Regions from separate parts of the Xylanibacter ruminicola 23 genome, predicted to be linked through region 1. Evidence: riboswitches for the same ligand, from Rfam matches in the RefSeq annotation. Region 1 holds a riboswitch; the other holds the start of a gene.

Region 1 (4,148 bases):
AGCTGGCTAGTACGTTGTGATATCTGAAAATTGGCGTTGGTACAGGCTCACCTTTAGCGTTATAGACTTGGGTGATACTCTCAGGGGTATCGCCGATGAATTGCGTGTAATGGAATTCGTGCCCTCGATAGGTCTTGCCATCGAGGGTGAACTGGCGGTAGCCTAAGGACAGCTTGCGATCAGCTTTGCGGGCAGTGATCGAGTAGGGCAGTACACCGCACATGGGGAAACTTCCATCGTCGGTAATGATGGCTTGACAGAGGTACATCATACCGCCACATTCGGCAACAATCCTGCCGCCATCTTCCGCAAATTTTTTGATAGCATGCAGACAAGCCTGATTGGGCACTAATGCCTCCAGGTGCTTCTCAGGATAACCGCCTGGCAGATAGAGCAGGTCGATGCCATCAAAAGTTGGCACATCTTTCTCAGGATCGAAGAAAATGACGTCGCCAAACTGGTCTAAAGTCTCCTGATAGATGAACGAAAAACTTTCATGATTCCTGGCTATAAGCGTTTTCGTTTCCAGATGCCGGAACTCGCAGTTTCTTGTTTGGGACTTTACCTCGTCATGGAGCGTGGTAGTGAGACTTTTGAGAGATGGGAGGTCGATATTCTCCTCTAAAAGGGCAGTCAACTGGTCTGACTCGGGTAGTTGTGAGAAATCGAGCCCCAGATAGCGTGAATTTTGCTCCAGGTCGGGCGATTTAGGCAGGTAGCCCAGGCACTTGACATGGAGCTCATCGCACACTTCGCGCAGCATGTTGAAGTGGCGCTGCGAACCAACTTTGTTAAATATTATACCAGCGATACGAACGTCGCCGCGGAAGTGGATAAAGCCCGATAAGAGGGCTGTCATCGAGTAGGCTGCCGATTTAGCATCGACCACCAGAATCACGGGAATATCAAGCACGCGGGCGATGTCGTACGACGAACCCAGTTCGCGATCGTAGCCATCATAAAGGCCCATCATACCTTCGACGATACAGATGTCAGCATCAGTCCCGTAGTGCGCAAATAGCGCGCGTACGTGTGCGGGCGTAGTCATAAAGGTATCGAGATTGACCGACGGGTGCCCACAGACAGCTGTGTGGAATTTAGTGTCGATATAATCGGGCCCGCACTTGAAGGGCTGCACCCGGTAACCGTTCTGGGTGAACCACTGCATCAGGCCTCGGGCAATGGTTGTCTTGCCTGAACCACTGGTGGGTGCTGCTATCATAAACGCTGTCTTGTTCGACATCTTCTGAAGTTGATTTGGGTGCAAATATATAAATTTTCTGCTAAATATGTGTGGTTAACCGAAAAAAGTTGTACCTTTGTCGCCAAAATAAGGTCATCTGGTGGCCGATGCCACTACGATGAAAAGGGAATACGGTGAGAATCCGTAACTGTACCTGCAGCTGTAATCCTCGCAAAAAGGGTTTGCCTGTATAACGCCACTGAGCCACAGGCTCGGGAAGGTAAGACAGACTGAGGAAAGTCAGAAGACCTGCCGAATGTCAATTGAAGATTGACAATTTAACTTTAGACCGTTCAGGAGTTAGCGGTTGTGATAATTTGATAGTAATGAAACTAGGGAAGCAATTGGCAATAGGCCTGAGTTTGCTTGCTATTGGTGCAAATGCCCAGACCGACATTTGGCGTGCTGATAGTTTGCAGGAGGTGGTGGTGACAGGTACTGGTACGCAGCACCTGCTGAAAGATGCGCCCGTGCAGACCGAAGTAATCAGTCGCCGGCAGTTGCAGCAGTATGCCGGCAAGAGTATCGAGGATATCCTGTCGGGACTCACGGCATCGTTCGATTTCAGCGAGAACGATATGAGTAGCAGACTGCAGATGAATGGTCTGGGCAACGCGTATGTGCTGATACTGATAGACGGTAGGCGCCTGCATGGTGATAATGGTGGCGAGAACGACCTGAGTCTTATCGACCCGCATAATATCGAGAAGATAGAAATCGTGAAGGGTGCCTCGAGTGCCCTCTATGGCAGTGATGCGATAGCTGGTGTGATCAATATCATCACCCGCAAGCATCGCGAACAGGGCGTGATGGTGGAGAACACCACGCGCGTAGGCACTTATGGCGACATCAGGCAGCATAACGGCGTGGCGCTCAACTATGGTAAACTGTCGAGCTACACCAACTTCCAATTGCAGCACTCCGACGGTTGGCAGAACACCGCCGAGGAAGCTATCCAACAAACGGAATACCACATCACCGACTCGCGCAACAAGACGGTGAACCGGCATACCAACTGGCAGATAGCTGAGCGACTGACTTATCAGCTCACGCCTGCCATCGAACTCTATGCCGACGGTAGCATCTACTGGAAGCGCATCTATCGCCCCTGCGGTCATCATCCCGGTGTGGACGTGAAGACATGGGATCTGCAGTACAACAATGCGTCGGCGTCAGTAGGTGGTAAGTGGAAGCTGAACAAGACCGACGTGATTACGCTGGATGCCGACTGGAAGAAGCATGCCTATAACTACGCCTATACCGACACCACGCTGACGGATGGCTATGTGAACGGCCGTTTTACCAATTATTTCCCTTACTTCCCCGGTGATAAGGAACTGCAGAGCGACCAGCGACTGACTAACATCTCGCTGAAAGGAATCTTTGCGTTGCCCTATGAGCAGCAGTTGAGTGCCGGACTGGAGTATCGCTACGACTGGTTGAAAGCGCCGATGCGTGTGGCTGGCGGAAAAGCGACTGACAATACCGAAGCACTGTATGTGCAGGACGAGTGGGCACTGCTGGATCCACTCCACATCACAGGCGGTTTGCGACTGACCCGCAATGAGGGATTCGGCACCCGACTGACACCCAAACTGTCAGCCATGCTGAAGTTGGGCGACCTGCGACTGCGAGCCACCTGGAGTCAGGGTTACAAGACACCTACGCCTAAGGAGTTGCACTATCAGTATATCAAGAATATGAATGGTGTGTATCTCTACCTGGGCAATGAAGACCTGAAGGCACAGACCTCGAATTATTTCGGTGCCAGCGTGGAATATACCATCGGGCACCTGACGCTGACCTTGGCGCCTTATATTAATAAGGTGGACCGCATGATCACGCTGGTGACCATACCTACCAAGCAGGCTCCGGGCGAACTGATTACGAAATACGACCCCATCCGTGTGCGTCAATATCAGAATATGGAAGATGCCAAGACCTATGGCGTGGATTTCACCGTGCGCTATCAGGGTAAGCACTTCACCGCTGGTGGTAGCTACAGCTATCTGGACACCGAAGCCAACCAGTATGACACTGAGAACGACGTGATGCAGAAGGTGACCATCGACGGTATGGCGCATCACAAGGCTAACGTATATGCCACCTGGAATCATCAGTTCTCAAAGAAATACCAGTTGGGCGTGGGTATCTACGGACGCTTGAGCAGTAAGCGCTACTATCAGATAGACGGCGACGGCAAGGGTTATCAATTGTGGCGACTCTCAACCAATCATCAGATAGGCCGACTGCTGAAAGTGGATGCCGGTATCGACAACATCTTTGATTTCGTGGACCGCACGCCTCACGGACTGCATTTGGGCACCACCTCGCCAGGCAGAACTATCTATGCCTCGCTCACGCTGAGATTCAATCAAGGTAAGAAACTATCAAATAAGTTTAAGTCTAATTTTAATTACAACAACAATGAAACAGATTAAGTTTTTGATGCTGGCCATGCTGACAGTAGTGGGCAGCGCACTGTTTACAGCTTGCGACAGCGATGATGACAACAAATCAACACAGTCGAACTATGACAGGTATCAGCAGGCTGTGAACCAGACAGTGAATGCACAGAAGAAGAGTGACAAGGTGATCCTGCTGGTAGCCTTCGGTTCTACCTGGGAACAGGCCTATGACACCTTTGATAAGGTGGTGGATGACTACAAGGCTCAGTTCGGTGGATGGGATGTATATCTCTCATTCTCTTCGGCCATCTGTATCAACAATGCCCGTGCGGGTGAGAATGTGGAACCTAAGGACTATTACGACCCCGAGCACTGGCTCACCGCTATCGGTCTGGCTGGTTACAAGCAGGTGGTGGTACAGTCGCTGCAGGTAATCCCTGGTGAAGAGTATCGCCGTGTGCGCGACAGCTATGTGAAGGACTTTATGAACAACCGTA
Region 2 (4,148 bases), 1.4 Mb from region 1:
CGTATCGTAGACTTCGGCTATCTGCATGGCCACATGGAGGGCCGAGTCCTTACGTCCGGCAAAATAGTTGGAACGGAACTTAGGCAGCAGATTCTGACCGATGGTTTCTAAATCGTATTCATAACCCCAATCCTTAATAAAACGGTCGAGCTCGGTATAGTTGTCGGCAGCTTCGGCATAGCGACGGGCTTCTACCAGGTATCCGCAGCCGTTGATGCGTCCCTCGAGTGTTTGTCCAAAGTCGGTTTTCATATATTGGGCATAATTGCGGGCGGCTTCGGCTGTTTTTCCGTTCATCTGGTACACTTGTGCACGATGCAGCCAAACTAAGGCACGCAGTGTTTTTAATTCTTTTTCAATCGGCTTGGGCTCTTTCTCATAGATAGTTACAAGCGAGTCCATGCGATCTACCCATACGCCGGCCTCATTCAAGTGGTGATTGATGTGACTAACGGCGATATTCTCTAAGGTTTGAATGCTGGCTGCTATCGGTCGGTTTGTAGAGTCGTTAACTGTGCGAAGTACCCACAGATAGGCATCGTCATAACTCTTCTTGGCTTCGTCGAAGCGTTCCAACATTATCTGGGTGTCGCCTAGGCTTAAGTAAAGCGTCTGTAATTCGACAGGACAGTATGGATTGTCCACATCCTTCAGCTTGTCGATAAGCAGGAGGGCAGTGCGCATGGCATTATCGTAGTCGCGATCGGTGGTTAGCATGATAACCAGGTTAGTGCCTGCATGTATGTACTCCCAGAAGTCCTCGGCAGGAGGATTCTCGATAGAAACAACACGACGGAAGCACTCGATGCACTTATCCATCTGTCCCATCTGGAAATAAGCTACGCCACGATAGCCTTCGGCACGTATCGGCGAGAGTTCGCCAACTTCGGCCAAACTGTCAGTAACGGCCAGGAAATGCTCAAAGTCGCCAGAAAATCTAGCAGCCAGAGCAATACTGTCGCCACGTGTGGAAATGCGCTTTGCGGGGATGTCGCCTCGTTTTTCACCGCCCTTACCGCCACAGGCCGTGAGCACGGTAAGGATGATAGCTATACTTATTAAATATATGCACCTACAAATTTTCATGATAAATAGTTTGTAGGTGCAAAGGTACGGGTTATTTTCTAAAAACCCAAATAAAAAATCAAGTTTTTATCTTTTCCCCCTTCAATATTCCATTCATAAAGATTTAGAATCTGTAACCACCGGCAGAGAGAACCGAATACATGCCGAAACTCTTTTTGCGTAGCCAGTTGAATTTAGTTAGCATTAATTATCATTGTGAGTCATGTCGAGCACCAACATTCTTACCACCAGGATAAATAATATCACGGCGACGACTAACAGAACCATCAGCGCTATTTCCATGTTTTTAGAAGTTTATCACACCAATATTGAAATGCATCTTTTTAAGATATATACTATTACAGTTTACCATTGTGGCTCATGTCGAGTACCCACAATCTTACAATCATTGCCAACACTATTAAGGCGAATGCCATCAGGATAATTAGATTTGTTTCCATACTTTTATTACTTTTGTTTTTAAATTTCTGGTGCAAAGATATAACAAAAAGACAGTATCTGCAATAGCACAGACAAATGGTCGGGTGGTTTCAGACAAATAGTCGGGTATTTGTTCGCGATAACTACACCTATTATAGATATAAAATTGTTTAAAACCACAAAACAAAATGTAGTTTTATCGTGTGTTTTGCTATCATTATCTTGAAATTAAGTACCAAAAGTTGTGTAATTTGTCCGACGACGTGTCGTTTTGTCCGACAGATTGTCTGAAATGTCCGACGATTTGTCTGAAACCACCCGACTATTTGTCTAAACCCTTGTGGGAATGGATTTTTTGCCTTACCTTTGCAACCAGAAAATTTAATCGCTCTTTCTTTTTTTTAAGTAATAGATATAACCTAATGATCAATATCCTTTTGACAATGAAGTGCAGTGCGTAATGGAACGAAGCGTTAACTGCCAAACGTGCCCCAGGCCAACTATCTCGCTAACGGATAGAAGGCCTGGGGCCTTTTTTTGTATAAAACAAATTATTTTTGATTTTTTGTTTGGCGTATAAGAATAATGTTGTATATTTGCAACGTGATTCAAGAATGAGTCTATGTGAAAGTTGAGGCTACGCCTCGACATAACGTGAACGTTGAGGCATAGCCTCGACCTTCGCCCGTAAAGGTTCGCTTAGCCGCGATTAATTGGGAATGTGAGTGAGAATCTCCGACTGTCCCGCAGCAGTGAACTCCATTATGGCTCCTAAGCATCAATGCCATTGCCCGTTTGGGTGAGAAGGCGCTTGGGAGTGGAGGAAAGTCTGAAGACCAGCCTTTTTCGGTATTTGCTAAATGCTCTCGATGTAAGGGCGTGAGGCGCAACTTAATTTTTGTGGGTATGAAACATGAATCAATCGTCGTGGTATACGACAGTTGTCAGGCTATTGCAGAAGAAATAGCCGACAAGCTTGGCGCTGAAACTATCAGCGTACAGAGTATTAACAACAGGCAGATAGAAAACTGCCAGAGTTTTGTTCTTGCATTAGAGTTTATGGCTGATGGAAGTATGACTCCCCATTGGCAGTGGGCTTGTCAAACGTTGCGTGGTGCTAGCCTAAGTGGAAAGAACTTTGCCGTGTTAGTGGCATTAGGTAACAAACTGAATCATGATGCAGATAAAATTTGCCATGAACTGCGTGAACGCCATGCGCACATTGTTGGCGAACAGCTATATGCTGAAACGCCCCAATGCAATCTCGAAAATTGGATATGTTCTGTTTCACCTAATTTATAATCAAATTACTATGGTATACATTTTAGTAGTAGCTTTGGAATTTTTGCTCGCAACCATTGGTGTAGCGTGTCTTATCAGACACTATAACCACAAAGTTTAGTGGCTATATAGAAACAATGATTGTTAATTTATGCCGCAAAGATGCGAAAAAAGAAAGGTGGCTGGTCGTCTCGACTAGCCACCTTTACCCTAACTAAACAAATACTTATTTATAAATTTACACCTGTGATTAAAGACTTGGAGTAATAGCTGCCAACCAGGCATCGATACGTGTATCGGTCTGGTCGTCCTCATTGATGTCGTCGAGAGGCAGGCCAATAAACTTTCCGTCGATAACTGCTTCAGAATCGTCGAAAGTGTAACCATCGGTTTCAACGCTACCAATAAAGTTGGCACCGCTGTCTTTGATGCCGTTATAGAGCTCACCCATACCACCTACAAATGTATCACTATAGGTAGAACAGTCGCCACAACCAAAGATGGCGATAGTTTTTCCGCTCAGGTCGGCACCCTGTAAGGTCTTCAAACCGTCGTACCAATCGTCCTGCAGTTCGCCAGCTCCCCAGGTAGAGGTACCTAAGATCAGATTCTGGTTTGCGGCAACGGTTTCGGCCGAAAGATCCTGTACATTCAAGGCTTCGCAACCCAGCTTCGAGGCTATCTTCTCTGCGATGGCCTCGCATGTTCCTGTAGAGGAACCATAAATTACAATAGTTGAATTCATTACTTTATATTATCATTATGTGGTTTAATTCTTACATTTGCAGTTTCCGTCGCATTGTCCTTTACGTTTGCAATAGCGCTCGCACTGGGCACAGATGTCGTACCCCAACATAGCACCAAGAATAAAATCCTCTTCAGGTGTAAGTTGGTTCAACGGACGGGTAACAATGAGTCGGATGGCATCCAGGCATTCGCGACGCCCAAAGTAAACGTTCAGGTTCTGCTGACCTGCAGGCTGCAGCACGTAGGGTATGCCTTGGCTTTCCAATCGTTCAACAGCCTGGTTACCATACTTTTTATTGCAGGTAAACAGTACCATCTGGCGCACGCCTTTATTCAGCTCGTAGATGTGGTTCATCAGTACTTTGAGTTCCGTTGGGATGTTTCTTTCTGTTCTCATTGTTATACTTTTAATTCGACGGTGCAAAGGTACGGCGAAAAAATAAAGTGCGCAATACCTAAAACAGAGTGTTTTAAGCATCGCGCACCTTTCGGTGTTCAATAAAAAGAACTAATATAAAATAGGTATTGGAGTATCCTTAAGCGTACGAGTGCATGCCGCCTAAGAAGTAGTTTACACCAAAGTAAGTCATGAGGATGGTGAGGAATGCCAGAAC

Evidence for each region. A riboswitch is a leader RNA that binds a small molecule or an ion and turns the genes downstream of it on or off. The one in region 1 is predicted to bind cobalamin.
Region 2: another riboswitch for cobalamin. It lies ahead of PRU_RS14335 (NADPH-dependent FMN reductase family protein); the one in region 1 lies ahead of PRU_RS05650 (TonB-dependent receptor plug domain-containing protein).

The regions. Positions count from the first base shown of each region.
Region 1 covers NC_014033.1:1,272,127-1,276,274, reverse strand. The annotation lists gene PRU_RS05655 (cobyrinate a,c-diamide synthase) at 1-1,243, opposite strand, end outside; cobalamin riboswitch at 1,325-1,514, shown strand; gene PRU_RS05650 (TonB-dependent receptor plug domain-containing protein) at 1,570-3,684, shown strand; gene PRU_RS05645 (sirohydrochlorin cobaltochelatase) at 3,671-4,148, shown strand, end outside.
Region 2 covers NC_014033.1:3,448,305-3,452,452, forward strand. The annotation lists gene PRU_RS14330 (helix-turn-helix domain-containing protein) at 1-1,086, opposite strand, end outside; cobalamin riboswitch at 2,181-2,365, shown strand; gene PRU_RS14335 (NADPH-dependent FMN reductase family protein) at 2,413-2,808, shown strand; gene fldA (flavodoxin FldA) at 3,038-3,532, opposite strand; gene PRU_RS14345 (DUF2023 family protein) at 3,557-3,931, opposite strand; gene PRU_RS14350 (cytochrome c biogenesis protein CcsA) at 4,071-4,148, opposite strand, start outside.